2 regions of the Intrasporangium mesophilum genome follow, and region 1 is predicted to be linked to the other one. Evidence: predicted binding sites of a transcription regulator. Region 1 holds the regulator's gene; the other holds the start of a gene.
The links. The regulator HspR, encoded in region 1, represses chaperone genes until heat shock. The targets are predictions, from matches to a motif close to AAGTTGAGTCNNNNNGACTCAACTT.

Region 1 (14,824 bases):
TACTCCCAGTATCTCGACGCGGCGGCCGGCGACGAGGAGGTCGACCTCACCGACGCGGTGTTCGACCTCGCCCGCCGCTCCGACCGCCACCCTGAGGTCTACCGCTGGAGCTACCGGCGTGACCTCGGCGACACCCGCCTCGTCGTGGTCGACTCGCGCGCGGCCCGCGTCCTGGAGCCGAAGCACCGCTCGATGCTCGACCCTGACGAGATGGCTTGGCTCGACGAGCAGCTGACCGGTGACGTCGCGCACCTGCTCGTCGGCACGTCGCTGCCCTTCATGCTCCCGCCGGGCCTGCACGACTTCGAGGCGATCGACGAGGTCCTCGCGACCGGCGCGCACGGCCGGCTCGTCTCGCGAGGGGCCGAAAAGGTCCGCCAGTCGGTCGATCTCGAGCACTGGGCTGCGTTCAACGACGGCTTCGTCGAGGTCTTCGACATGGTGATGTCGGTGGCCAGGGGTGAGCGCGGCCTGGCGCCGGCCACGATCGTGTTCCTGTCCGGTGACGTCCACAACTCGTACGTCACGGAGGTCATCGACGCGAAGGCCCGATATGGCGCCCAGTCACGCATCATCCAGGCCGTCTGCTCTCCGATCCGCAACCCGATGCCCATCGGGATCCGGGTCATGATGTCGGCCTTCGCCCGGTCTCTGGTGCGGCCGATGCGGTTCGTCACCAGGCACTCCAAGCGCGTGCCCGAACCGGCCTACCCATGGCGGGTCACCGACGGCCCGTGGTTCGACAACAGCCTCGCCGAGCTGTCCGTCCAGGGTCGCGACCTGTCGATGGTGTGGCGTGGCGGGGAGATCAAGGACGGCGACGACGCAAACCCGGTCCTGACCACGATCGCGAGCGTGCGCCTCCCCACCGGACATTGAGACCACGCAACGCGGCTCGTCGCTGCATCATGGCCAGCATGAACGCCGCCGACACCCCGAGACAGCCCGACGAGGTGCAGCGCCGGGTCGACATCGCCCGCCGCGCCGTCCAGGCGTACCAGCGCAACGACAAGGTGGTCGCCGCCCTCATCGGCGGCTCGGTCGCCCGCGGTCGGGCCGACGCGCTCTCCGACATCGAGCTCGACGTCTACTGGTCCTCGCCGCCGACCGTCGAGGACCGTGAGGCCGCCATCGAGGGCGCCGGCTGGGCGCGGGTCTACGCCGAGGCGGACGACGTCGAGTGGGCGGACGGGCTGTCGGTCGGCGGGGTGAAGATCGACGTCAGCGGCTTCGTCACCTCGACCATCGACGACTACATCGACCGCGCACTGGCGGGGGACACGGACGCGGAGCTGCAGGTGCGCGTCACGGCCCTGCGGGACGGCATACCCCTGTACGGCGAAGCCGTCATCGACGCGTGGCGGGAGCGATGTGCCGCCTACCCGGAGGCGCTCGCGGTCGCGCTCGTGCTCCAAGGGCTGGACATGCGCTCCCGCGAGCGCCTCGAGATGCTGGCTGACCGCGACGACGTGTTCCTGCTGCACCGCGACATCGTCGATGACGTGCAAGGCGTCCTCGACGCGCTCTTCGGGATCAACCGCGTCTGGATGCCGCACCCGTTCCACAAGTGGCTCGACTGGGAGGCCACGCTGCTTCCGCACCGCCCCGACCGGCTCGTCGAGCGCATCAGGTCGCTGCTCGTGGCGCCGCCCCACGAGGCGGTCGCGACCCTCGTCGGGCTCGTCGAGGAGACCTATGCGCTTGCCGCCCAGCATGTTCCGGGCGCGGACGTGACCGGGCTCCGGGAGGCCTTCGAGCTGCGCCGGGTCGTCGACGCCTGACGACCGCGTCGTGTGGCCGGCGGCGGTCAGCTGACGGTGAGCAGGAGGACGTGGTCGTCGCCCTGGTTCGGCTGGGCCCGGCCGTCCCGGTTGCTCGTGGTGACGAGCAGGGTGTGGTCGTCGAGCGCGAGCACGCTTCGCAGCCGGCCGTACCGGCTGACGAGGAAGTCCTGCGGGCTCGCCACGACCTTCGTGCCGGCTAGCGGGATGCGCCAGAGCCGCTGGCCGCGAAGGGCTGCCATCCATACCGAGCCGTCGGCGATCGCGATCCCGCTCGGCGAGTCCTCGGGAGGGCCCCATTGTGCGACCGGGCCGGTGATCCCCTGCTGCGTGGTGAAGCCCTCCGTCTGGGGCCAGCCGTAGTTGTGCCCCGGCAGGATGAGGTTGAGCTCGTCCTCGCTGTGGTCGCCGAACTCCGATGCCCACAGCCGCCCGCCCGCGTCCCAGGCGATGCCCTGCACGTTGCGGTGGCCGTAGGACCAGACGAGCGTGCCGAACGGGTTGCCGGGAGCAGGCTTGCCGGCGGCGGTCATCCGGAGGATCTTCCCGCCGAGCGACGAGCGGTCTTGCGCCAGAGGCGGATCGCCGGTCTCGCCGGTCGTGGCGTAGAGGTACCCGTCGGGACCGAACGCGAGACGTCCCCCGTTGTGCCGTATGCCGTGTGGGATGCCGGTGACGATCACTCGCGGGGTGCCCAGCTGGCTTCCGGCGGGCTTGGACGGGTCGTACGTGATGGCGGCGACGCGATTGTCGCTCGACGTGGAGAAGTACACGAAGATCGTTCTGTCCGAAGCGAACTGAGGGCTCACAGCAATGCCGAGAAGGCCGCCCTCGCCGCCCCTGGTCACGTCCGTCAGCACGCCCGGGACGGTGCCAACCGTGGTGAGCCGGCCAGTCGTGACGTCGAGCCGGCTCACGGTGAGGGAGTCTCGCGAGGTCACCAGGACCCCGCCGTCGGGCAGCCGTGCGAGGCCCCACGGGACGTCGATGCCCGTCGCCACGGTGCGCACGACTCGCACCGAGCCGGAGGCGGACCCGGGGCTCGACGTCGGCGCGCTCGATCCGGACGCCTGCGGTGTCGTCGTGGACGGAGCCTGCGTCGTGGTGTCACTGGCCGTGGCGGTGGTCGTGGCAGTGGTCACCGGCGTGGACGAGGTGGTCGACGGTGAAGGACCACTCGTCGAGCACGCGGCAGTGACCAAGACAGCCAACAGGGCCGCGATGGCGCACGCGACCCGGCCGCGCTGGCTGCTGCGTCCGGCTCGGACTTGCGACACGAGGCACCTCCGGGGTCTCGTCTCGCACGGTACCCACCGCCGCTGTGCCCGCACCACGCTCGCCCTTGGTGCGTCACGCCACTGTGACGCCTGAGACGAAGCGCCCACTCGACCGAGATCCCCCAGTCGAGTGGGCGCTGCGTCCCACCAGCCCCAGTCGAGTGGGCGCTGCGTCCCACCAGCCCCAGTCGAGTGGGCGCTCCGTCTCACCCGGGCACCCGGCATACGCTCGCGTGGAACTCGGTGGTGGTTTCATGTCGAGAAGAGGTGACCGGCTCCGCTCCACAGGTGAGGACCGCGACCGGCGCGGCTCACGACACAGGAGAGCACCATGGCGAAGTACCTGCTTCTCAAGCACTACCGCGGTGGCCCCGACGCGCACCGTCCCGTCCCGCCGATGGACCAGTGGGCGCCCGAGGACGTGGAGGCGCACATGGCGTTCCTGCGGCACGTGGGCGAGCTGCTCGAGGAGAACGGCGAGTTCGTCGATGCCCAGGCCCTCACCCAGACGCAGACCTGGGTCCGCTACGGCGGCCCGGACGCGGCACCGGTCACGACCGACGGACCTCACCCGGAGACCAGCGACCTCGTCGCGGGGTGGTACATGATCGACGTCGACTCGCGCGAGCGTGCGCTCGAGCTCGCGGCCTACGTGTCGTCGGAGCCTGGTCCGGGCGGGGAGCCGCTGTACGAGTGGATCGACGTGCGGGAGGTCATGTCCGGGGCTCCGGCCGACGACCTCACCTCGTGACCGACGACCCGGCGGGACAGCTGGACGAGGGCGCCCTGCGCGCCCTCGTCCCTCGGGTGCTTGCCGGGCTGGTCCGCCGGGGCGAGGACTTCGACGCCGCCGAGGACGCGCTCCAGGAGGCGCTGATCGAGGCGCTGCGTGTGTGGCCCGAGCACCCGCCGCGCGACCCGCGCGCCTGGCTGACGACGGTCTCCGTACGGCGGCTCGTCGACGCGCGTCGCAGTGAGGCCGCGCGCTACCGGCGCGAGGAGGCGACGTATGCCGAGCGGCAGCCCATCGCGACCGAGGACGGCGACGACACGCTCCTGCTGCTCTTCTGCTGCTGCCACCCGGACCTCGCTCCCGCCTCCCAGGTTGCACTCACCCTGCGCGCGGTCGGCGGCCTCACCACGCGCGAGATCGCGGACGCCTTCTACGTGCCGGAAGCGACCATGGCGCAGCGGATCAGCCGGGCCAAGCGGACTCTGAGGGGACGTCGGCTCGACCAGCCCGGAGACCTCGCCGTCGTGCTGCGCGTGCTCTATCTCGTCTACACCGCAGGGCATGCAGGTCGCGTGGACCTCGCCGGCGAGGCTGTCCGGCTGACGCGCCAGCTCACGCTCGCAACCGACGAGCCGGAGGCCCGCGGACTGCTCGCGCTCATGCTGCTCAACCACGCGAGGCTCCCCGCTCGACTCGACGCGCAGGGCCGCATCGTCACGCTCGACCGGCAGGACCGGAGCCTCTGGGACACGCGGGAGATCGCGGAGGGCGTCCGCGTGCTGCAGTCGGCTCTCGCGCTGCAGAGCGACGCGCGGCCACCGGGTCGCTACCAGGTGCAGGCCGCCATCGCGGCCCTCCACGACGACGCAGCAGTGGCGCAGGAGACAGACTGGCCACAGATCCTCGGGTGGTACGACGACCTCGTCGGACTCACCGACGACCCCGTCCGCCAGGACCCGGCGGCGGTCCTCGGACGCGCGGTCGCCGTGGGCCACGTGCTGGGCGCACCCGCCGGGCTGCGCGAGACGGACCGGCTGCGTGAGGTGCTCGGCGACCGGCACCGGTGGTATGCCGTCCGCGGCTACCTCTACGAGCTCGGCGGTGACCTTCCCGCTGCCGCAACGGCATACGCCGACGCCGCCCGGCTGGCGACGGACGTCGCCGAGCACGAGCACCTGGTCCGCCAGGCCGCGCGGGCTCGGCAGCGGTAGACGCCTTGAGGAGCCGCTCGACGGGTGGAAGCCGGTCGAGCGGTCAGCTCGACGTGCTCGGGATCACTCGGCGAGTCGGGGAACAAAGTCGCGACGGCCAAAGTTGAGCCGAGGGAACGCAAGAATTGCGAGCGCGGTTTTGACAGGCACCGGCCGGTCGGAGCAGATTGGGCACGAGCCTCCTGCACCGCGTGCGAGCGGTTCGCGCGAGACCCCAGACCAACACGCTCTTCACACGAGTCCACACCAGCAAGGAGTTACCCATGGCACGTGCGGTCGGAATCGACCTCGGTACGACCAACTCGGCCGTCGCTGTCCTCGAGGGCGGCGAGCCGACGATCATCACGAACGCTGAGGGCGGCCGCACCACCCCGTCCGTCGTCGCGTTCGCCAAGAACGGCGAGGTGCTCGTCGGCGAGGTCGCCAAGCGCCAGGCCGTCACGAACGTCGACCGCACGATCCGGTCGGTCAAGCGCCACATGGGCACCGACTGGAAGTCCCCGGAGATCGACGGCAAGCGCTACACCGCCCAGGAGATCAGCGCCCGCATCCTCCAGAAGCTGAAGCGCGACGCCGAGTCCTACCTCGGTGAGACCGTCACCGACGCCGTGATCACGGTGCCCGCGTACTTCGAGGACCACCAGCGCCAGGCCACCAAGGAGGCCGGCGAGATCGCGGGCCTCAACGTCCTGCGCATCGTCAACGAGCCGACTGCGGCGGCACTCGCCTACGGCCTCGACAAGGGCAAGGAGGACGAGCTCATCCTCGTCTTCGACCTCGGTGGCGGCACGTTCGACGTCTCGCTCCTCGAGGTGGGCAAGGACGCCGAGGACGGCTTCGCGACGATCCAGGTCCGGGCGACCAACGGCGACAACCACCTCGGTGGTGACGACTGGGACGACGTCATCGTCCAGCACCTCATCACCCAGGTGAAGAACAAGACGGGCCAGGACCTGTCCAAGGACAAGATCGCCATGCAGCGTCTTCGTGACGAGGCCGAGCGGGCCAAGAAGGAGCTGTCGACCGCGACCTCCACGAACATCTCGGCGCAGTACATCTCGATGACGCCGGAGGGTCCGATCCACCTCGACGAGACGCTGTCTCGCGCCCAGTTCGAGCAGATGACCAAGCAGCTCCTCGAGCGGACGAAGGCCCCGTTCCACCGGGTCATCGAGGACGCGGGCATCAAGCTCGCCGACATCGACCACGTCGTGCTCGTCGGTGGCTCGACCCGTATGCCGGCCGTGACCAACCTGGTCAAGGAGCTGAGCGGCAAGGAGCCCAACAAGGGCGTCAACCCCGACGAGGTCGTGGCTGTCGGCGCGAGCCTGCAGGCCGGTGTCCTCAAGGGTGAGCGCAAGGACGTGCTGCTCATCGACGTCACGCCGCTCTCGCTGGGCATCGAGACCAAGGGTGGCCTGTTCACCAAGCTCATCGACCGCAACACGGCCATCCCGACCAAGCGCTCGGAGATCTTCAGCACCGCCGACGACAACCAGCCGTCGGTCCTCATCCAGGTCTTCCAGGGTGAGCGCGAGATCGCCCAGCACAACAAGTCGCTCGGCACCTTCGAGCTGACCGGCATCGCGCCGGCCCCGCGCGGCGTGCCGAAGATCGAGGTCACCTTCGACATCGACGCCAACGGCATCGTCAACGTCTCTGCCAAGGACCAGGGCACTGGCAAGGAGCAGAAGATGACGATCACCGGCGGCTCGGCGCTGTCGAAGGACGAGATCGACCGCATGGTCAAGGACGCCGAGGCTCACGCCGAGGAGGACCGCAAGCGTCGCGACGAAGCCGAGGTGCACAACCAGGCCGAGCAGCTCGCCTTCTCGACCGAGAGCTTCCTCAAGGAGTCCGGGGACAAGATCCCGGCCGATGTCCGGACGCCCGTCGAGGAGTCGCTCGCCGACCTCAGGTCCGCCATCGCGAAGGACTCCGAGGCGACGGTCGAGGACATCAAGGCCAAGATCGAGGACCTCAACACGAAGTCGCAGGCGATGGGCCAGGCGCTGTATGCCGCCGAGCAGGCTTCCGCGAGCGCCGCTGGCTCGACGAGCTCGACGGGCTCGACGGGGGCGCAGGACGGTTCGCCGACCGGTGCCTCGGCAGGCGGAGCGGCCGACGAGGACGTCGTCGACGCCGAGGTCGTCGACGAGGACGAGGCCAAGGACGCCAAGTGACCGACGTCCCGAACACCGGCGCGGCCGGCGTGCCCGAGGGCTCCGAGCCCGAGGGCACGCCGCCCGGCGCGGCAGGCGGTCGGGCCGACGAGTCCCGTCGCCACCACTCGTACTACGAGGGAGGCGCGGGCGCGTCGTCCGAGCCCGGCGGTGACGACGAGTACGACCACGGCCCCGACGAGTCCGAGGGCGAGGCCCTCGCACAGGAGGATGCCCTGGCCATGACCTACCTCGCAGACCTGCAGCGGCTGCAGGCCGAGTACGTCAACTACAAGAAGCGCGTCGACCGCGACCGCGACCTGATCCGCACCACCGCGGTGGGCAGCGTCGTCGAGGCGCTCCTGCCGGTCCTCGACGACATCTACATGGCCCGCCAGGCCGGTGACCTCGCCGACGGGCCGTTCGCCGCGATCTCGGACAAGCTCGAGTCGACCCTCGGCAGGTACGGCGTCGAGCGGCTCGGTGAGGCGGGTCAGGAGTTCGACCCGAACATCCACGAGGCGCTCATGCACGTGGAGGCCGACCTTCCGGAGGGCGCAACGGGTACGACTGTCGTGCAGGTGCTCCAGCCGGGCTACCGGATCGGCGAGCGTCTCGTCCGTGCAGCCCGGGTGTCGGTTGCCGACCCCGGCTGAGCGGCTTCCTGCTGGGGCACGCCCCGCCCGAGCTGTCGTGCGGGGCGGCCCCAGCGGCATACATCATGATGTGAGGACCACGACGATCACGACGATGCGGCCACGCGAGGACACGGAGGCGCGCCATGGCTAGCCAGGACTGGTTCGAGAAGGACTTCTACTCGACCCTCGGCGTGTCAGAGGACGCCGACGCGGCGACGATCAAGAAGACGTACCGCAAGCTGGCGCGCGACCTGCATCCCGACCACAACGTCGGCGACGCCAAGGCCGAGGAGCGGTTCAAGGAGGTCGGGGAGGCGTATGCCGTCCTGTCCGACCCCGAGCAGCGCCGCGAGTACGACGCGATCCGCGCCATGTCACACGGCGGCGCCCGCTTCACCGCGGGCGGCCCGGGAGGCGGGCCGGGCTTCGAGGACATCTTCTCGGCGTTCGGCGGCGCTCCCGGTGGGCAGCGGGTGCGCTTCAGCACCGGAGGCGGTGCCCAGCCGAACCTCGAGGACATCCTCGGGCAGATGTTCGGCGGCGGCGCCCCCGGCTATGGCGACTTCGGGGCCGCCCCAGGCCCGCGCCCGGGCGCCGACGTGAGCGCCTCGACCCGGATCGGCTTCCGCGACGCAGTCGAGGGTGCCACCGTGGCGCTGAGCTCGCCCGATCTCGGGCGGATCAACGCGCGAATTCCCGCTGGGGTCAAGGACGGACAGAAGATCCGGCTGCGCGGCAAGGGCCGACCCGGTGACCCCGGCGCTCCGGCCGGCGACCTCATCCTGACAGTCTCGGTCGACACCCACCCGGTCTTCGGCCGCGACGACGACAACCTCACGGTCGACCTGCCCGTCACCTTCGCGGAGGCGGCGCTCGGTGCGACCGTGCCGGTGCCGACGCTCGACGGCGGCTCGGTCAAGGTCAAGATCGCCGCAGGCACCCCCAGCGGCCGCGTGCTGCGGGTCAAGGGCCGCGGCGTCAGACGAGGGGACCACGCCGGCGACCTGCTCGCGAAGGTCCAGGTCGTCGTGCCGCAACGGCTCACCGACGAGGCCCGCGAGGCGATCGAGAAGATGGCCGCCGCCGAGGACGGTCACGACCCCCGGGCGGAGCTGTTCCAGCGCGCCCGCGGCTGACGGCATACGGCCCATCACGCACGACCAGACGGAAGGCAGGTGACGACGATGGCGCGTAGGAACCCACGACCCGCTGGGCACGACGACGACGCCCCGGTGTTCGTCATCTCCGTCGCGGCCGAGCTGGCCGGGATGCACGCGCAGACGCTGCGCCAGTACGACCGGCTCGGCCTCGTGTCGCCGTCGCGCACGCGCGGCGGCGGCCGGCGCTACAGCACCCGTGACGTGGCGCTGCTGCGCGAGGTGCAGCGGATGTCCCAGGAAGGCGTCTCGCTCGCCGGCATCCACCGCATCCTCGAGCTCGAGAACCACGTCGAGGCCCTGCGCAGTCGCGTCGACGAGCTCACGGCCGAGCTCGAGGCCACCCGTGCCGCGCTCGCCCAGCCCCCGCGGGTCTTCGCGGTCGGTCTGCGCGGCGACGTCGTGCCGATGCGGCCCGGGCAGCGCCCGCCGCGGTCGCCCGCCTCGCAGGCTCTCGTCGTCTGGCGGCAAGAGGACCGCTGACCCGCCTGGTTCGCTTGGGGACCAAGGGGTCCGGCCGGGGGCAGCGCGCGCCCGCTGTCTGTGACAGGATGGCGGCGCCTCAAGCAACGGGGCCGTCAGTCCGGCCTACCCGTCTCGGGTGGCCAGACCTCGGAGAGTCCCGCGTGACACCTGATCACGAGAGCCCCTCGCCTCTCGCCTCTGCTCCCGGGGCTCACTTCGCCCCGCACACCGAGATGGGGCGGCTCGTCGCCGCCCATGACTGGTCGGCCACCCCGCTCGGGCCGATCGACACATGGCCGCAGACCCTCGCCACAGCCGTTGGTATCTGCCTGTCGTCCCGGTTCCCCATGCTGGTCTCCTGGGGCCCGGACCTGCGCATGATCTACAACGACGCCTACCTCGTGCTCTTGGGCCAGGCGAAGCACGCTGATGCCCTCGGGCAGCCGGTCGGACACGTGTGGCCCGAGGTGTGGGACGTCATCGCGCCGATGTTCTCCGGAGTCATGTCCGGTGCGCCCGCGACGTGGTCCGAGGACCAGTGCCTCGTGGTCGACCGGCGCGGCTTCCTCGAGGAGGCCTTCTTCACCTGGACGTACGGCCCGATCCACGGCCCGGACGGCACGGTCGAGGGCGTGCTCAACGTGGCCGTCGAGACCACCGACACAGTGGTGGCCGACCGCCGGGCGCGCAGCGCAGCCGAGCTCGTCGCGGCCCTTGCCGGGGCCGAGGACGCGTCCGGCGTGCGCGCCGCCGTGCACCGGACCATGGGTGCGGACCCGGCCGACCACCTGTCGGTCGACCTCGTGCTCGCCGGTGACCAGAGTCGCGATCGAAGCACCCGGGGCCTGCGGTCGGTCGCGGTGCGCGAGCCAGGCAGCACCGAGGCAGTCGGGTGTCTCGTCGTCGAGCCCAACCCGCTCCGACCGTGGGATGCGAGCCTGGAGCGACACGTGGAGACCTGCGCAACGCACGTGGCGACCGCGCTCGCCAGACTGCAGCGGCTCGAGGAGGAACGCCGACGGGCCAGCGCCCTGGCCGACCTCGACGCCGCGAGGTCGACCTTCTTCGCGAACGTGAGCCACGAGCTGCGCACCCCCCTGACGCTGGTCGCGGGCCCGGCGCACGACGCTCTCGAGGACGTCCGGACCCCGTTGCCGGACGTCCATCGCGAACGGCTCTCCCTCATCGAGCGCAACAGCGGCCGGCTCATCTCCCTCGTCGACCGGCTCCTGGACCTGACCAGGCTCGAGGCGGGTGTCGTGCAGCCGCACCCGTCCGAGGCCGACGTCTCGGCCGTGACCCGAGGCCTCGCCGACGGGTTCCGCCCGGCGGCCGCCCGAGCCGGTCTGACGCTCTCGGTGTCGTCCGCCGACCTGCCGACCGCGGCCTACCTCGACGTGGAGATGTACGAGCGGATCGTGCTCAACCTGCTCTCGAACGCGGCGAAGTTCACCGTCGAGGGCTCGATCTCGGTCGTGCTCCGATCCGTTGGCGACGGCTTCGAGGTCAGCGTGTCCGACACCGGTGTCGGCATCGCGGCCGAGGACGTGGAGCGGATCTTCCAGCGCTTCCAGCAGCTCGCGCCGGCGACCGGACCGTCGCGTGGCGGTGGCGCCGGCATCGGGCTGTCCCTCACCCGCGAGCTCGCCGAGCTCATGGGTGGCCGGATCACGGTCCGGTCCGAGCCCGGCGTCGGCAGCACCTTCTCGGTCGAGCTGCCGATGACGATGCCGACCCCGCCCACGGACGGGAGCCACGGGCAGTCGATCACGCACCGCCCGCTCGAGTCGTTCATCGACGAGGTCACCCTCCAGACGGCCGCGGCCGATCCTGCCGCCGACACGGCGGCCGGCACGAGGGCTGGCACGGCGGCTGGCACGGCGGCTGGCACGGCGGCCGGCACCAAGCCCTGCCTGCTCGTCGTCGAGGACCATCCTGACCTGCGGAGATACCTCGTCGACGCCCTCGAGGACTACTACGAGGTCACCTCGGCGGCCGATGGCCTGCAGGGGCTGGCCCTGGCCCGTACTCGCCGCCCCGATGTCGTCCTTGCCGACGTGATGATGCCTCGCCTCGACGGCAACGCCCTGGTCCATGAGCTGCGGGCGGACCCGGCGACGGCCGAGGTCCCCGTCGTGCTGCTGTCCGCCCTCGCCGGTGCCGAGGCACGGGTGAGCGGCATCGAGGGCGGCGCCGACGACTATCTCGTCAAGCCGTTCGGCCTGTCCGAGCTGCGAGCCCGCCTCGGCGCGGTCCTGCGCCGGCCGGCCCAGCATGACCAGGAGGCGCGCGAGCGCCGGGACCGGGCCGCGTCCCTGGCCTCAGAGCTCGAAGCGGCCGCCGACCTCGAGCAGGTCGTCGTCGCCGCGGTCGCCGGGTTCAGCGTCCTGTTCGACGGAGCCGCCGCCGTGCGGGTCACGGCCGGCGAGGCCGACCTGCTCTTCACGCTCGATGGGGTCGCGGACCCCCAGAGCCTGCCTGGCGGCATACGGGACCTGTTGTCTCCTGCCGCCCAGCCCGCCCGGGTGCGGGCGCACGAGGTCGCGGGTGAGCCCGACCCGGTCCGTACCGGCCTCCTGCTCACCCCGTCGAGCGCGTCGTCGACGTGCCGGGTCTGGGTGCAGTTCCGCGCGGTCCGCCTCGTGAGCGTGGACGAGGCGATCGTCGGCGACCTGCTCGCCCGGAGCTTCGCCCACGCGGTCGACCGTGTGCTCGCCCGGCGGGACGCGGACGCCAGGGAGCTGCAGCTGCAGCAGGCGATCGAGAGCCACCGGTCCATCGGCCACGCGGTCGGAGTGCTCATCGAGCGGCACAAGGTGACGGCCGTCCAGGGCTTCGAGATGCTCCGGCAGGCATCCCTGCACCGGAACATCAAGCTGCGCGAGCTCGCGAGGCGCGTGGTCGAGACCGGCGAGGAGCCCATGCAGGCCTGACCCCACGCATGCGGGCACGCTCGCTGGAGGTCAGCCGACCCGGGGCCGTCCCGCGCGCTCCGCCAGCGCCGGCCCGGAATGGGTGGAGGCGAGGCGCTTCATCCCCTTGGCGGGCCGGATCGGCACCGGCCACTTCGGCAGCGCCGCGTCGCCGTCGCGCACGCCCCGCATCCTCCTCCTGACCAGCGGCACCACCTCCGACCGGACGAAGAGCAGCTCGTCGCCGACGGCCGCACGCCAGGGACGGCGCTCGCGGGGGCCGAGGTCCTTCACCCGCACGGTGTGCGGGATCCCGAGGGAGGCGAGCACGAAGGCCGCCATCCGCTTGTGCCCTTGGCGCGACATGTGGATCTTGTCGAAAGCCCAGAGCCGGGGGTCGTCGTACTCCCGCATCAGGGTGTGGTCGAGCAGCACCGCACCGTGCTCCTCGGCCAGCCGACGCACGGCGTCGTTGAAAGCCAGGATCCGGCGGCGCAGCGGTTCGAGCAGGAAGGTCGTCCTCGTGTCGAACGTGGTGAAGACGAGGACCTGGGCACCGCTGTCAGCCAGTCTGACGAGCGCCGCCTCGTACCGTTGCACGAGCCCGTCCATGTCGGTGCGCAGGGACAGGATGTCGTTGCCGCCCGCGTAGAACGAGACGAGCGTGGGCTCCAACGCCAGAGCCGGCTCGAGCTGGTCGGCGACCACCTCGTCGAGCAGCTTGCTGCGGATCGCGAGGTTGGCATACTCCCACCGCTTGTCGTCGCGGCCCAGCTCCTTGGCGACCCGGTCTGCCCATCCGCGAAACCCATTGGGGTAGAGGAGGTTCGGGTCCCCCACTCCCTCTGAGAAGGAGTCGCCGACCACTACGAAACGCCCCGCCACCGGGTCACTGTCTCCCGAGGGCCCACCTCCGGCGCAAGGGTGTTGCGTCGATCGTCGACGAGTGTTCGCCGAGCTGTCGGCTGGCCGTCATGTCGACGCTGGCCTCCTTGCGTGCGTCCGACCGTATGGTGCCGGTCGTGAGCAGGTTCGTCGCGCTGGGCGACTCCCTCACCGAGGGGGTGGGCGACCCGCACCCGAGCTGCCCCAACGGCTTTCGCGGCTGGGCCGACATCGTCGCGGCGCGACTCGCGGTCCGTGAACCGAGCACCGAGTACGCGAACCTCGCCCTCCGCGCGAAGCGCACCGTCGATCTTGCCGCGGAGCAGGTCGAACCGGCGATCGCGATGCGCCCCGACGTCGTCACCATCTGGGCCGGCGGCAACGACCTGCTCCGTCCGGTGCTGCGTCGCGACGAGGTCCTCGACCCGCTCGAGGACGCCGTATGCCGTGTGGCCGGGACCACTGCCCACGTCGTCCTGCTCACCGGCTGGGCTCCCATCGTCTCCCTGGTGCTTCGACCGGTCCGTGCGCGGGTCTCTATGTTCGACAACGGGATTCGCGAGATTGCCCGGCGCCACGGCGCGACCCTGCTCGATCTTGCGTCGCTGGCGGACTGGAACCACCCGGCGCTCTGGTCGGCCGACCGGGTGCACCCCTCGCCCGGAGGGCACGCACGCATCGCGGACGCGGTAGGGCAGCTCCTCGGACTGGCGCCATCGGCGGGTGTGGCCGCGCCCCGTCTGCACGGCGCGGCGCCCCGGCTCCGGGACGGCATACCGGCTCAGCGTGCCGGCTACGCCCAGTGGTGGCACGACGAGCGGGCGTGGTGGCTCGACCATGCGGCACCACATGTGCGCAGGTGGGTCGCGCGGACCTCGTCCCGGGAGCAGGTCCAGCCCAAGTGGGCCGTGCCCGTGCGGCCGGCGACCGCATTCGCGTGGCGTGAGGGCGCCGAAGCGGTTCACGAGCCGGCCGACGTTGCCTAGTCTGGCTGGGTGGACCACAGGGAGGGGGGCGGCAACCCGGCCGAGCGAGAGCACCTGCTGGTGTTTCCCGACCGCGACGTCGCCGAGGAGATCGCAGACGACCTGGACTCCGAAGGCTTCGCGGAAGTGCACGTGGTGCGCGAAGCCCTTGCAGGAGAAGACGACTCGGACGACCACGAGTGGGCGGTGTACGTGCGCACCCCTGACGACGAGGCGTATGCCGCCCGCTTCGAGGCGCTGGCCGAGGAGAACGATGGGTGGTACGACCCCGACCCGAACGCGTGACGATCCCAGCGGTCCGCTCCGAAAGTTGAGCGGAATAGACTCAACTGTTGCTCGGTTGTCGCCAACGATCTTCATTCCCGACCAGGAGGACGCATGGACCTACAGCTGACCAACAAGGCGCAGGAGGCGTTCGCGCAGGCCGCGACGACCGCCGCCGGCAAGCACCACCCGAACATCGAGCCGGCTCACCTGCTGCTCGCGTTGGCAGCCCAGTCCGGCACCACCACCCCCGCGCTGCTCCAGACGGCGGGCTCGAGCGTGGCGCTGGCCACGGAGACGGCCGAGAAGGCGATGGCCGCGCTGCCCCAGGTCACCGGGGGAGCCCAGCAGCC
Region 2 (14,824 bases), on a different contig from region 1:
ATCGCCCGCAGCCCCGAGAAGTCGTAGCTGGTGTCAGTCATCGTTGCTCCTTCGTCCTGCAGCTCTCGTGCGGCCCGGCGCAGCTCGCGCGTTTGGTGGACTGTTCCGACAAGGCACAGTTCCGCGGGAGCGGCCTGCCGTTACGCGGCGCCTCTACGCCCTGCTCGTCTTGGCTACTCAGACGGCAGGCGGGATGGTCGGGCCCCGCGTGCTACAGTTAACCAAACAGTTAAGTGTTTGGGGATGGGATGGACGAGCTCAGCGTCGTCTTCGACGCCCTGGCGAACGAGCACCGGCGCCGGATTGTCGGCGCGCTCGCAATCAGGCCCGCGTCGATCAGCGAGCTCGCCGCGATGTGCGATCTGTCGCTCCCGGCCGTCCACAAACACATCCGGGTCCTCGAGTCCGCCGCATTGGTGCGACGTCGCAAGATCGGCCGGGTCAACTTCCTGGCTCTGCAACGCGGGCCGCTCCGGTCGCTACAGGGCTGGGTCGATGAGTTCCACCCCTGGTGGGGCGATGACTCGGAGTCCCTGGAGACCTACGCGACCCACTTCCAAGGACAGTCATCCACGACCAAGGAGTCCCCATGAAGAAGTTCGTTCTCCTCGCGCACGGCGCCATGGAGCGCACGCCCGAGTTCATCGCCGCGCAACAGGCGTGGTGGTCATCCATGCAAGGCCACGTCGTCGACTCGGGCAATCCGCTGTTCAACGGGCACGACGTCTCCAAGGAGGGCTCGGTCGCCCAGGTCGGCGCCGACCTTCCACCTGTGCTCGGGTACTCGATCGTGCAGGCCGAGTCGATGGATGCCGCGGTGTCGCTGCTCGAGTCCTGCCCTATGGACATGTGGGTCTACGAGGCCATGCCGATGTAGGACGGGCCCTGCCCACGTAGGCGAGACCACCTCGCTGACCTGGAGTGCTCCGCCAGGTCCCGCGATGGGGTGGTCGTGCAGCAGCTCGGCCGCGGCCCACGGACGCCCGCCCACGCATCGCTCATGAAGGACGGACCGCGGACCTCCAAATCGACTTGCCACGCAATCGACCGTTTGCTTGCGGTTTCGACCATAATGTCGTCTCGTCCCCTGCTGGAGGGGGCACGCGAGCCCGGAGGTGCCAATGTTCGCTCGGTCAGCATCCACCACCCGCCGAGCCCGGACCCCGCTTCGGCTGGGCATCGGGCTGTCCGTGGTGCTGGCCGCGGCGTTCGGTCCACCCGCGGCCGCGGCCGGTGATCATCAAAATTCCGGTGACGCGCCGTACCGCGGCAAGGTGATCTCGCTGCTGCAGCACATGACGCTGGAGCAGAAGGTCGGCCAGTTGTTTGTCATCGAGGTGGCCGGTCGCGATGCCAACACAGTGAGCGCCACGGCTAAGGCGACCAACCAGCGCCTGTTCGGCGTCGACACCCCGGCCCAGGCGATCGCGAAGTACCAGCCTGGTGGGGTCATCTACTACACGACGCGCAACAACGACGACAACATCGGTGACCCGGCGCAGGTGGCCACCCTGTCCAACGGCCTGCAGACCGCATCGCTGGCGCAGCCCGGCCACATCCCGCTGCAGATCTCGGTCGACCAGGAGGGCGGTGCGCTCGTCGCTCGCTTCGGCACCCCAGCGACCCAGATGCCCGGCAACATGGCGCTGGGCGCCGGACGTTCGGCCGCCGACGCGCGGCGCTCGGCGGAGGTCATCGGCACCGAGCTGGACGCCGTCGGCGTCACGCAGGACTACGCGCCCGTCTCCGACGTCAATATCAACCCGAACAACCCCGTCATCGGGATCCGCTCCATCGGCGGCGACCCCGGCCTCGTCTCCGACCTCGCGTCGGCACAGGTCGGGGGCTTCCACTCGGGTGGGATCTCAGTGGTCGCGAAGCACTTCCCCGGCCACGGCGACACCGGCGTGGACAGCCATTTCGGGCTTCCGCAGGTCACGCACTCCCTGGAGCAGTTCGAGGCAATCGACCTGCCCCCGTTCAGGGCCGATATCGCCGCCGGAGTCGACACGATCATGACCGCCCACGTCGTCTTCCCCGCCGTGGACCCGTCCGGAGCCCCAGCGACCATGAGCCACAAGATCCTCACTGGCGTGCTTCGCGACGAGCTCGGCTTCGACGGTCTGATCGTCACCGACGCACTCGACATGGCGGGTGCTACGGCGACGTACCCGCCGAACGTGGCACCGGTCCAGGCGATCCTCGCCGGAGCAGACCAGCTGCTCGTCCCGCCGCAGATGGACGTGGCGCACGCCGCCGTGCTCGACGCGGTCCGCAGCGGCGAGATCAGCCAGCGGCGGCTCGACGAGTCGGTCTACCGGATCCTGCTGCACAAGTTCCAGCGCGGCATCTTCGGCGACCCGTTCGTCGACCCTGCGGTGGCGCCGCAGATCATGGGCGCCCCCGCGCACCTGGCCGACGCGCAGGCGATCACCGACCGCACCACGACTCTGGTCAAGAATGACTCCGGCCTGCTGCCCCTGACTGCCGGCCCGCGCCGCGTGCTGGTCGCCGGCTGGGGCGTCGGCACGACCCAGACGATGGCGACGGCGCTCACCGCACGCGGAGCGACGACCCAGGTCCGCGAGTCCGGCACAACGCCGTCGGCAACGGCCATCTCCAACGCGGTCGCGGCCGCGCAGAACTCGGACCTCGTCGTCGTGTCGACCAACAACGCGTACGCCATCGACGCGACCACGGGGCAGCCGACCGCGGCCGCGGCGGCGCAGACCCGACTGGTGCGAGCGCTGCTGGCGACCGGGAAGCCGGTGGTGGTCGCGGCCATGCGCAATCCGTACGACGTTGCGTCGTTCCCCGAGGCGCCGACCGTGCTCGACACGTTCGGCTACACCGCCGACCAGATCGAGTCGCTGGTGCGTGTGCTCTTCGGCGAGGTGAATCCGGCCGGCCGGCTGCCGGTCTCGATCCCCCGCGCGGACGGCTCCGGCGAGCTGTTCCCGTTCGGCCACGGCCTGGGCTACTGACGACAAACCCGACCGAGGGCGGCGCACGCTCCCGGCAGGGAGTGCGCATCACCGTGTCGATCACCCCCACCACGCTCGACGCCGGCGATGCCCGGTTCCAACACACGCGAGCGTCTACCGCCGTCGTTGTGGAAGGTTTCGTATGCGGGCCACAGTTTCGTCAAGCGCGGCCAGTAGCGGTCGAGCTCCTCGCCGGTCGCTTCTCGCGAGGTCACCGCGAAGGTGTCTGCCCCGACCTGGACCTGTACTCCGCCCACCCGTTGCACCATGTCCAGGAGCGCGTCGCGGACATGCCGTGTCGCCATAAGCGGATCATCAAGAGAGATGCGACTCGGCACCAGAGGCGGACGTCCCACGATGACGACGGGTCCGAACGGGATGCTCATTGGTTTGCGGCGACACGACGTCTGAGGTTGCGAAACTGGCGGGTCTGCATGGCGAAATGCATGGGTTCGCCGAGGAGAAAGGCAAACGGACGAGTGATCCACGGTGGGCCGCCCACGTTGCGCGACCGAGCGATCAGGCGTGTTCCTCCGTCGGCGGGACGCAGATGGAACCCCACACCCCATCGACCCAGACCCCGGGCGCCGGACCGGAGCGCGGATCGAAGTCACGCCCGGTGGACAACCCGTAGCTCGACCTCATCACCAGTGTCCGGTTCGGTTCCAGCCTCACCGCGGTGAAGGACCCTGGTTCCTGGCCCGGGGCCGCGACGCGGGACAACCGCTGGCCGACCTCGAGGTCTTGCCATCCAGGCACGATCTGCTCCGCGCTGGGCTTTCCGTTGTTGTCCAACCAGTCGCGGCCGTACCAACCGCCGCGGTCGCCACCCATCTGGGCCAGCCACCGCCAGACGCTCTCGGGGGATGCCGGAAGGGTCGTGGCCATCGTGGCCCAATCGTCGGGATCTGGGATGAGCTCATCCCCGGGGTAGTCGCTGGCGAGCTCATCCGGGGTCGCGCCCCAGGTCCGGAGTCGGGGCCTGAGCCACAGCACGTATGCCGCTGCTGCTGACGCCGCCGCGAGGGTCAGTAGCGGGGCTCGTCGCCGGTTGCCGGTCATGGCTTGACTACCTCATCGGTGAGGTCAGCGGCCATGGGCAGGTCTTCGCGTGGCACGGGCGTGATGCGATCTTGGCAGGATGGCGTCAGGTCGTGGTCGTCCCGGACTCCACGCTGGGAGGGGCCGCGTGAGTGCTGTCGACATGGCCGGGCCAATGCCTTCAGTTCGACGCTGGTTGGTCGAACTGGTCAGCGAAGTGTTCGGCGAACCGTTTGACGGCGTCCCATTCGGTGTAGACGTAGTCCCGGGAGAGGTCGAGCCCGAGGTTGCCCGGCTTGTCCCGGGCGATCTTCTTCATCATGTGCCGCTTGAGGTATCCGTACTGCGTGTAGAGCAAGGCGCCGCCGAAGAACGCCACCTTGTCGGCGTGCCAGCCGGTCTCTTCTTCGAACTGGTCGACGTACCCCTCCGCCTCCCGCCGGTCGCCGTAGGCGGCAAGGCTCACCGAGAAGAACGCCGAGGGAAGGCGTGCCAGAGTGTCCAGATTCTTCTGGACGAAGTGCACCACGTGTCGGTCGTGCTTGCCCATGTGAATCGAGGCGCCGACGACGACGCCGTCGTAGCCGTCCGGGATCGTGTCGGCCAGGCTCTTCACGTCGAGGCGATCGGCCTCGTGGCCCCGCTCGCGCAGGATCTGGGCGATCACCTCGGCGATCCGGGCCGTCTGGCCTTCGGTTGTTCCGTAGGGGATGAGGACTCTGGACACTGTGGTCTCCCTTCGGCGTTCTCAGGTTTGAGATGCGTGCGCCTCTTCGCACACACGGCACCTCGCCACCCTCCAATGAGACTGACGCGCTGACCTTTCGCGGTGAAGGGGCGAAGGTCCCATTACCTCCTGCCGTTTCGGCAAGGGTGCGGATGACGCATCTGGTGACGGAACCCGAGGTCAACGTCATGCTTGTGCCGTGGGCATGAACGCCATCGTTGACCGGCGCGGCGGACGGCTGGGCAGGCGGCTCGTTGCAGCCCTTTTTGCGCTGTTTTGGGCAACATTCTTCTTCGGCATCATCGACCTGACGGTCGTCATGGTCCAGAACCTCGAGTTCTTCGAGCATTACCTCCTGGAAACGGGATGGGGACTGCTGTTCACATTCCTGGTGCCACTGCCTTTGCTGGCATGGGCAGTTCGGCCGCAGAAATGGAATGGCCCTCAGGTGGCCGCCGTGGCATTGGCGATTCTTTTCGCTGGGCTCGTTGGGCTCGCGCCAGGTCAGGTCGTGGCGGGCTGCCTCGTGGCAGGCTCGGCAGCCGTCACAGGCATCGGGCGGCCGCAGCTCGCGGATCTTCGCGGGCTGGGGCGTGTTGCCTGCTGGCCGCTGGACCTCCTCGTGCTGGCGGCTTTCGGCGGGGCACTCTGGTACGGCTGGGAGATGGTGGTCGCGGCACGCGATGGCGCGTCGGATGACAACACGAATGGACTGATGCACCTACCGATGCAAGCGGGTTTTGGCCTCGCCATCGCCGCCTCCGCAGCGGCCGCCTCGTGGGCCTTGGTGGCTCGGAGCCCGGGCTGGGCCGTTGCCTTCATCCCGGCGGCCCTCTCCGCATCATGGTTCGGCGTCGTGGCCCGGGCCTACCCCGCTCATCTCGGCAGCATCGGCCAACTCGGAGGCAGTCTCGCGATTGGCTGGGGTCTGCTTCTGCCACTGACGGCATGGGTTACCGGCTTGCTGACCCGCGAGCATCAATAGGTGCAAATCCCGGCGTGGGGTTGCGCACAGCTTTGGGCGAGCCGCATCGGCAGCCCGGACTCTCGGCCTTGGGTCCCACCGTCACAAGTGCGGGGGCTGCCTTGTCATACCTGTTGACGGGCGGCCATGGGTGCCGCCGGAAGACAGAGAGGTATGCGATGAGGATCGTGGTGATCGGCGGTACGGGCCTGATCGGGTCGAAGCTGGTGGCGGAGCTCAGTGGGCACGGACACGAGGCGGTGGCGGCGGCCCCGAACACCGGCGTCAACACGTTGACGGGGGAGGGGCTCGCTGAGGTGCTCGAAGGGACCGAGGTTGTGGTCGACGTGGCGAACTCGCCGTCGTTCGAAGCCAAGGCGGTGATGGACTTCTTCCGAACCTCGACCGGGAACCTGCTTGCTGCCGAGGCGATTGCCGGTGTGCGACACCACGTGGGGCTGTCGATCGTGGGGACCGAGAGGATGCCGGAGAACCACTACTTCGCGGCCAAGATCGCCCAGGAGGAGCTGATTCGCCAGTCGAGCGTCCCGTTCTCGATGGTGCACGCGACGCAGTTCTACGAGTTCGTGCCAGCGATCGCAGACGATGCCACCGTAGGCACAACCGTGCACATCGCACCCACGGCGTGGCAGCCGATCGCCGGTGAGGACGTGGCCACGAACCTGGGCCGCGTCGCCGTCGGGGAGCCGCTCAACGGGCGCATCGACATCGCCGGGCCGGAGCAGTTCCAGATGGACGAGTTCTTCCGCAAGGCTCTTGCCGCTCGCTACGATCCGCGCGACGTGGTGACCGACCCACACGCCAGGTACTTCGGCTCGGAACTGTCCGAACGGTCCCTGGTCCCGATCGGCGACGCCATCCTCGGTGAGGTCCGTTATGACGACTGGGCGGCACGAGCCACCATCGGAAAGTGACTGCGAGACATGAGCGATTACGAGTTCCTGCACAGCCTCGAGGTGGAGGTCGAGACGCGCCTCGAGCTCGCCGGTCCGACCGAGCAGGCCGTGTATGCGGCCCTGCCGTCCGCCGAGTGGCAGATCGACCCGACCGACGTGGAACGTGAGGTCGTCGGTTTGAGAAACCTGATCGGGGCGATCGAGTCGTTGGAGTCGGACATCGCAGCGACCGGCCTCGACAAAGGTGTCTGACGACCTGGACGAGGCTGCCGCGACGTTCGATGCGGTCCGCCGCCGGCTGATAGGGATCGCGTACCGCATGCTGGGCAGTCACAGCGAGGCCGAGGACCTCGTGCAGGACGTGTGGATCCGGTGGCAGGCGGCGGATCGCGGCTCCGTGGTCAGCCCCGTGGCCTACCTGTCGACGGCGGTGACCCGGTTGGCGATCAACGAGCTCAAGACGGCGCGGGCGCGGCGCGAGACGTACATCGGTCCATGGTTGCCCGAGCCGGTCGATACCAGTGCCGACCCATACCTGGGCGCCGAGCGTGGCCAGGCGCTGAGCTTTGCCGTCCTGCTGCTCATGGAGAAGCTCACGCCTACTGAGCGTGCGGCATACATCCTGCGCGAGGCGTTCGACTACCCGTACAACGAGCTTGCCGGCATCCTGCAGACCACGGAGCCTGCGGTCCGCCAGCTCGTCAGCAGGGCACGCAGGCGGCTGGCTGCCGAACAGCGCCGAGAGATCAGTCCGACCCAGCAGCGGGAGCTGCTCGAGGCGTTCGTCGCCGCAGCCCGCTCTGGTGACCTCGCAGCGTTGGAGCGGCTGCTGGCCAAGGACGCCATCAGCTACTCCGACGGTGGTGGCGCCGTGCGCGCCTCACGGTTCCCCGTCGTCGGCGCGCTGCGGGTGGCGAAGTTCCACCGGGCCTTCGCCCCGCGGTTCTGGGTGGGCGTCGAGGTGCGCTGGGGCACGGCGAACGGTCAGCCGGTCGCGGTGCTGCACCACGACGGCGACGTCTTCGCGGCGCTCACGGTCACCGTCTCGACAGACGGAATCGAACAGGTGCTATGGATGATGAACCCGGTCAAGATCACCGCGATGACCGCCTGACCGTTCAGCCACAGGGAGCAGACGTGCATGGTGGAGCGGCCGACTCGGCGGGCGGCATACGCGATGAGGATCTGGTCGTCCTCACCTTCGCCGCGGCGTGCGAGGCCGGCAGCGTTTCGGCGCTTCGCGACCTGCTGGCGGCAGACGCGAGCGTCGTCACCGACACCGGCCGCTCGGCCGACACCGCCGTGCAGCCGCTGCGCGGCGCAGACGAGTGCGCACGGTTCGTGGTGGACCTGCTGAGCCAACATGCCGGCGCGACTCTCACCCTCGAGGCGGTGAACGGCCGGACCGGCGTTGCAGTGCGCAGGTTGGGCCAGCTCGTCGCGATGGTGACGCTCGGCGTCGTGGCGACAAAGATTGTCCACGTCTGGATCGTGCTGAATCCCGATAAGCTCCGGCACTGGCAGCACGGCTGATCGGAGCAGGCTCAGTGGGTGCGGGGTAAACCACACCGTGATCAGGGTGGCCGTATGCCGGTGTCCGCGTGCTCCCCGTGTTGAGTCCGTGCCCGCTAGTTATCGTCCAAAGGCGGACAGTTACGCGGCCGAAAGGGGCCCGTAATAGGTCCAGTCCGACGAGCAGTCGGCGCGAACGCCGTCGTGTGCCTGAGATGCGCCTGAAGGCATCGTCGTCGCTTCATCGTTCATGACTCAGGAGGGAGTCGCGACAGGAGGTGAGCATCGACTGAAGGTCGGCTCGCTGAGCTGGGCTCAGCCCTGCGGTCATGCGCTGGGCGATCCCGGCAATCTCCGCGTGCGCCTGGGAGAGCACGCCGAGCGCACGGGCGGTTGGGACGGTCGCACGTTCACGGCGAGGACCGGGCTTGTCTGACCGCTCCACCAGGCCGCGCTTCTCGAGTCCCTGAAGAAGGACGTTCATGGACTGGCGCGACACGAAGGTGCGGCGGGCCAGATCGGAGCTGGTGATGCCCGGATCGTCTCGCAGGTTCTGTAGACACGCGTACTGCGGAACGTTGAGCCCCAGCGGCCGCAGGGCCTCATCCATCCGTTGATGTAACACCGCCTGCGTCTCCTTGACCAACACGCCCAACTCCTCCGGCACCGTGCGACGCACCTGTTCGCTCATGTCAACAGTTTGACATATGGATCCGGTCAGTGTCAGACTATTGACACTGCCCTACTACAGACATGGAGGCGATCCCCATGAACAGCACAACGACCGGCCCCGATTTCGTGTCCTTCCAGGTCCGCGACCTTGCCGCCGCAGCGGCGTTCTACGAGAACACGGTTGGGCTCAACCGGCTGCCAGCGCCGAATCCGGAGGTGGCGGTGTTCTCCGCAGACGGTGTGTCGTTCGCAGTGCGCAAACCCTTCCCGGGTGTCGACCTCGACGCCGTCGGCCAGCTCGGGGCAGGCGTCGGCGTGTGGTTCCGCACCGACGACGTGGTCGGTCTGCACCAGCGGTTGATCGAGCAGGACGTGGCCATTTCCCAGGACCTGTTCGAAGGGCCCTTCGGCACCCAGTTCTCGTTCCGCGATCTCGACGGGTACGCGGTCACCATCCACTCCAGGGCCTGACCGGAGAGTGGCCGCCACCTTCGTGACGGCCACTCATCTGTCTTGCTGGAGCGGTCGACCGTGTCCCAGATCGCACTTCGTGCTGCGTTGCGCGTCCGGTCAAGCCGCGGTTGCGGCCGGACTGGTCGTGGTTGTGCTGTTCGAGCCCGCGGGCTCGAGGGCGGCGGCGAGGATCTCCTTGACGTCGGAGACCAGGCTCACGGTCACCGCCTCCAGGACCTCCTTCGGGACGTCGTCGAGGTCGGGCTCGTTGCGCTTGGGCAGGAACACCTCGGTCAAGCCAGCACGTTGCGCGGCGAGCAGCTTCTGCTTCACGCCGCCGATGGGCAGGACTCGTCCCGTCAGGGAAATCTCACCGGTCATGCCGACCTCGGCCCGCACCAGTCGGCCGGTCAGGAGCGAGACCAGGGCGGTCGTCATCGTCACGCCCGCTGATGGCCCGTCCTTGGGGACTGCGCCGGCCGGGAAGTGCACGTGTACCGGTCGGTCCAGCTGCGCCGGGTCGATGCCGAGCTCGTCGGCGTGGGCGCGGACCCACGAGAGCGCGATCTGCGCGGACTCCTTCATCACGTCCCCGAGCTGGCCAGTGAGGGTGAGGTTCTGCCTGTCGCCGGGGACCGAGGTGGCCTCGACGAAGAGAACATCTCCGCCCATTCCCGTGACCGCCAGCCCGGACGCGACACCGGGAACCGACGTGCGTTCCCGCGACTCGGGGGTGAACCTGGGGCGGCCGATGAGGTCTTTGAGGTCGTCCAGGTCGATGGCCACTGGGGTGTTCCTCAGTGATGCCTTCCGGAACGCCTTGGCCAGCAGCCGCTCCATCTGCCTCACGCCGGCTTCGCGGGTGTGGTTCGCGGCAATCTCCCGCAGCGCGTCGTCGGTGATGGTGACCTCGTCCGGGGTCAGCGCGGCGCGCTCGAGCTGGCGGGGCACCAGGAAGTCACGCGCAATGGCGACCTTGTCCTCCTCGGTGTACCCGTCGATGGTCACCAGCTCCATCCGGTCCAGCAGAGCCGGTGGGATGGTCTCGAGCACGTTCGCGGTCGCGATGAACAGCACGTCGGACAAGTCGAGGTCGAGCTCGAGGTAGTGGTCGCGGAACGTGTGGTTCTGCGCCGGGTCGAGCACCTCGAGCAGCGCCGCGGCCGGGTCGCCCCGGTAGTCCGAGCCCACCTTGTCGACCTCGTCGAGCAGCACGACCGGGTTCATCGACCCGGCCTCCTTGATGGCCCGCACGATTCGGCCCGGGAGCGCACCGACATAGGTGCGGCGGTGGCCGCGGATCTCGGCTTCGTCACGAACGCCACCCAAGGCGACCCGGACGAACCTACGGCCCAGGGCTCGGGCTACCGACTCACCCAACGATGTCTTCCCGACGCCTGGAGGGCCGGCCAGCAGAATGACGGCGCCAGAGCCACGGCCGCCGACGACCGACAGGCCACGCTCGGCGCGCCGGGCCCGGACCGCGAGGTACTCCACGATCCGCTCCTTGACCTCGTTCAGGCCGTGGTGGTCTTCGTCGAGCACCCCACGGGCGGCCTTGATGTCGGCAATATCCTCGGTCGTCACGCTCCACGGCAGGTCCAGGACCGTGTCGAGCCAGGTGCGGATCCAGCCCGCCTCGGGGTTCTGGTCGCTGGAGCGTTCCAGCTTGTCGACCTCGCGCAGCGCCGCCTCACGGACAGCCTCCGGCAGGTCGGCGGCCTCCACCCGCGCCCGATAGTCATCCGAGCCGTCCGGCTCGCCCTCACCGAGCTCCTTGCGGATTGCGGCGAGCTGCTGACGGAGCAGAAACTCGCGCTGGTTCTTCTCCAGTGACTCCCTGACGTCGGACTCGATCTGGTCGTTAACCTCGGACTCGGCCAGGTAGGTCTTCGTCCACTCGATGAGCAACGGGAGCCGCGCTGCCACGTCGGGCGTCTCGAGCAGCTGGTGCTTGCGCTCGGTCGACAGGTACGGAGCCCAGCCGGCAGTGTCGGCGAGCAGGTCTGGGTCGGTGATGGCGTTGATCGAGTCGATGATCTGCCAGGCCTCGCGCTTCTGCAGCAGCTCGACGACGAGCTTCTTGTAGTCGCCCGCCAGAGCGCGCAGCTCGTCGGTCACAGGTGTCGGGTCGACCGGTTCGGCCTCGACCCACAGGGCGGCGCCGGGGCCGGTCACGCCGACGCGGATGAGCGCACGTGAGCCGGTTCGTAACACCGCGGCTGGTGCGCCGCCGCGGAACGTGCCGACCTTCTCGACCTGCGCGACCACGCCGTATGAAGGGTAGGCGCCGTCGAGGCGGGGTGCTACGAGGAGTTCGGGGGTGCCGCCGTTGGCGGCAGACTGTGCCGCGTCGACCGCCGCGCGTGCTCCGTCGGTGAGCTCGATCGGCACGACCATCCCCGGCAACAGCACTACGTCGTCGAGGAACAGCACCGGAAGTTGTTTCGAGGTCATCAGAGTCCTTGTCACAAGTTGAGTTGTCCTCACTCAACCCTGGAATCTGGCCTGTTGTTCCCGGTGGCACCTCCAGAAGGGTGGCGCTGCCTATGACCAGTGGGCGACCAGTTCGCCACGTGGGCCTTGGCGGTGTTGGCGAGCATGACGGTGATGTGCCAGTTTGGGTCGACACGGGTCAGTCGAGCTGGGGAGACGCGAGGTCCTGCGCTGGCCGCAATGTGTGGTCGAGAAACGAGCCCGTGCTCAGCACGTCTCGTCATCGAGTCGGCCCAGGATCTGGCGGGCTGCGTCGCGTAGGGCGTGCTGCGCGCCCGTGTCGAGGGCATCGAAGACGAGGCCGCGTACGCGTTCGACGTGCCCCGGCGCCGCCTGGACGAGGTAGTCGTAGCCGGCGTCGGTGAGGATCGCGTTGGTGAACCGGCCGTCGCTCGGATCGGGCTCGCGGCGCACCAGGCCGCGTTTCTCGAGGCGGGCCATCAGGTGAGAGAGCCGAGAGAGCTCGGAGTTGGCCAGGACCGCGAGCCGGCTCATCCGGATGGTGCGGTCCGGCTGGTCGGACAGGCCGGCCAGGACGTAGTACTCGACGAAGCCCAGGTCCGAGTCGCACTGCAGCTGACTGCTCAGGGCCGCCGGCAGCCTGGCAAGCAGCAGGTTCAACGCCTGCCAGGTTTCCAGCTCGTCGGAGGTCAGCCAGCGCGCTTTGCGCGTCGACGGCCTCTGGCTTCCACCCATGCGCCCAGTGTAGGGCCCCGTCGCCCATGACTTGAACATTCATGTGTTCTGATGGACCATGGCTGTTACATGAACATTCAAGTCAAATCTGAAGGAGAAGCCCCGTGAGGGATCTGAAGATCGCCGTCATCCTCGGCAGCACCCGCCCCGGTCGCAACGGCAAGGCGGTGGCCGACTGGGTGATCGAGCAGGCCCAGGGCCGTTCCGGCGCGACCTACGAGCTGGTCGACCTGCTGGACTACCCGCTGCCGCACCTGGACGAGCCACTGCCCGCGGCGACGGGCCGCTACCAGCACGAACACACCAAGCAGTGGGCGGCGACCGTCGCCCAGTTCGACGGGTTCGTGTTCGTCACCCCGGAGTACAACCACTCCACCAGCGGGGTCCTGAAGAACGCCATCGACTACCTGCAGGCCGAGTGGCACAACAAGGCAGCCGCGCTGGTCGGGTATGGCGCCGTCGGTGCCGCCCGCGCGGTCGAGCACCTGCGCAGTGTGCTCAGCGAGGTCCAGATCGCGCATGTCCGGCAGGCGATGGCGTTCTCGTTCTTCACCGACTTCGAGAACTTCTCGGTCTTCACGCCCGCCGACCTGCACAAACAATACGCCGGTGTGATGTTCGACCAGCTCGAGGCGTGGGCCGGCGCGCTCAAGCCCCTGCGCGCAAACCAGGAGGCCGCGGCGTGAACGTCGTCGTCTGGATCGTCACCGTGCTGCTGGCCGCGGTCTTCCTTGCCGCGGGAGTTATGAAGCTGACCAGGGCGCAGTCCGAACTGGTCCGGGCCGGGCAAGGCTGGGCGGGTGACCTCCCGGCAGGACTCGTCAAGGGCATCGGCGTCGCGGAGGTGCTCGGGGCCATCGGCCTCATCGTCCCAGGCGTGTTCGGCGTCGCCACCTGGCTAGTGCCGGCGGCGGCGATTGGTTTCGCGATCGTCATGGTCGGCGCGGTCATCACGCATGGACGACGTCACGAGTACCCGAACGTCATCGTCAACCTCGTGCTGCTCGCCCTGGCGCTCTTCGTGGCGATCGAGCGGATCGGCCCGCAGAGCTTCTGAGCGCCGCCGAAAAACGCGACCTTGTCGGCGTGCCAGCCGGTCTCTTCTTCGAACTGGTCGATGTACCCCTCGCCCTCCCGCCGGTGGCCGTAGGCGGCAAGGCTCACCGAGAAGAACGCCGAGGGAAGGCGTGCCAGAGTGTCCAGATTCTTCTGGACGAAGTGCACCACGTGCGCCCTTGGGTGCGCCGCCAGGCGATATGACGCTCCGCGAAAGACCCTCAGCGGAGACTGTCCACTCGTACCGTGTGCGAGTAGAACCGTGGATCACTACCAGGAGTAGTCGTGGCACTGTGGCCAGCACGGCGAAGGACCAAGGGATGGATCGGCTCCGCCGACGAGGCGATGCAGCTCGACCCGACCTTCGTTCCCTCCTGTGACTACGTTGCCTGGAACCACGACAACACGACAATCCTTTGCCACCGGGAGGCGACCCATCGACACGTGATCCGTGCCGGAAGGGACGCTGGGAGCGGCGAGCTCGTCACGTCAGCGCTCTTCTTCTGCGATGAGCACTCAGAGGCGTGGGCAACTGAGAACCCCAATCGCACCATCAGCACGGAGGCGCTGCAGCGATGAAGCCAGCGTGCTCCAGGTGCAACACCGTGAGACAGTGGCCTGCCCGTGAGGCGGGGAAGTGACGCACCTTCCCGCGTCGTTTGGGTGGGCCTTGGTGCCGTTACGTGTTTATGGTGCGGCCATGAGGTGGTGCGCCGCGGGGTGGGGATCGGCGTGAGGGCGGCCGTCTATGACCGGTACGGGGGGCCCGATGCCGTGCGTGTCGAGGACGTTCCTTTGCCGCGGCCCGCCCCGGGGCAGGTGAGGGTGAAGATCGCAGCCACTTCTGTCAATCTCAGCGACTGGGAGGGGCTGCGCGGATCGCCCGCGTACGCTCGCCTCGGCGGTTGGCGTCACCCGACGCGTCGCATCCTCGGATCTGACATTGCCGGCGTGGTCGACGAAGTCGGTGACCGGGTCGCCCGCTTTCGGCCCGGCGACGAGGTGTACGGCGACAATCTCGCGATGATGGGTGGATTTGCGGAGTTTGCGCTGGCCTCAGAATCGGCTATGACTCACAAGCCGGCCCAGCTGACGTTCGCGGAGGCGGCGACGCTGCCGCAGGCGGGGGCGATAGCTCTGCAGGGCACGCAAAGAGCGGTCGCGGGCAGCCGGGTCCTTATCAACGGCGCGGGCGGGGGGTCAGGAACCTTCGCGATCCAACTGGCCAAGCGGCTCGGCGCGCACGTGACCGGTGTCGACAATGCCGCCAAGCAGGCCTTCATGCGGTCGGTGGGGGCGGACGAGG

Region 2: the regulator HspR is predicted to act here: its motif matches at 11,743-11,767, upstream of lon (endopeptidase La).

The regions. Positions count from the first base shown of each region.
Region 1 is NZ_BAAGRF010000057.1:90,736-105,559, forward strand. It holds gene ACYVLP_RS24535 (alkaline phosphatase D family protein) at 1-879, shown strand, start outside; gene ACYVLP_RS24540 (hypothetical protein) at 918-1,781, shown strand; gene ACYVLP_RS24545 (PQQ-dependent sugar dehydrogenase) at 1,808-2,791, opposite strand; gene ACYVLP_RS24550 (hypothetical protein) at 2,769-3,152, shown strand; gene ACYVLP_RS24555 (YciI family protein) at 3,390-3,809, shown strand; gene ACYVLP_RS24560 (RNA polymerase sigma factor) at 3,806-5,002, shown strand; gene dnaK (molecular chaperone DnaK) at 5,266-7,185, shown strand; gene ACYVLP_RS24570 (nucleotide exchange factor GrpE) at 7,182-7,820, shown strand; gene ACYVLP_RS24575 (DnaJ C-terminal domain-containing protein) at 7,946-8,938, shown strand; gene ACYVLP_RS24580 (heat shock protein transcriptional repressor HspR) at 8,987-9,442, shown strand; gene ACYVLP_RS24585 (ATP-binding protein) at 9,586-12,357, shown strand; gene ACYVLP_RS24590 (SGNH/GDSL hydrolase family protein) at 12,388-13,221, opposite strand; gene ACYVLP_RS24595 (SGNH/GDSL hydrolase family protein) at 13,359-14,207, shown strand; gene ACYVLP_RS24600 (hypothetical protein) at 14,217-14,492, shown strand; gene clpB (ATP-dependent chaperone ClpB) at 14,586-14,824, shown strand, end outside.
Region 2 is NZ_BAAGRF010000029.1:322,201-337,024, reverse strand. It holds gene ACYVLP_RS21460 (flavodoxin family protein) at 1-41, opposite strand, end outside; gene ACYVLP_RS21455 (ArsR/SmtB family transcription factor) at 249-593, shown strand; gene ACYVLP_RS21450 (hypothetical protein) at 590-877, shown strand; gene ACYVLP_RS21445 (glycoside hydrolase family 3 protein) at 1,122-2,984, shown strand; gene ACYVLP_RS21440 (nitroreductase/quinone reductase family protein) at 2,978-3,253, opposite strand; gene ACYVLP_RS21435 (hypothetical protein) at 3,504-4,046, opposite strand; gene ACYVLP_RS21430 (flavodoxin domain-containing protein) at 4,207-4,752, opposite strand; gene ACYVLP_RS21425 (hypothetical protein) at 4,952-5,737, shown strand; gene ACYVLP_RS21420 (SDR family oxidoreductase) at 5,896-6,651, shown strand; gene ACYVLP_RS21415 (hypothetical protein) at 6,661-6,885, shown strand; gene ACYVLP_RS21410 (RNA polymerase sigma-70 factor) at 6,878-7,747, shown strand; gene ACYVLP_RS21405 (sigma-70 family RNA polymerase sigma factor family protein) at 7,771-8,166, shown strand; gene ACYVLP_RS21400 (MarR family winged helix-turn-helix transcriptional regulator) at 8,387-8,836, opposite strand; gene ACYVLP_RS21395 (VOC family protein) at 8,914-9,288, shown strand; gene lon (endopeptidase La) at 9,388-11,727, opposite strand; gene ACYVLP_RS21385 (MarR family winged helix-turn-helix transcriptional regulator) at 11,974-12,462, opposite strand; gene ACYVLP_RS21380 (NADPH-dependent FMN reductase) at 12,567-13,148, shown strand; gene ACYVLP_RS21375 (DoxX family protein) at 13,145-13,519, shown strand; gene ACYVLP_RS21370 (flavodoxin domain-containing protein) at 13,429-13,743, opposite strand; gene ACYVLP_RS21365 (NAD(P)-dependent alcohol dehydrogenase) at 14,239-14,824, shown strand, end outside.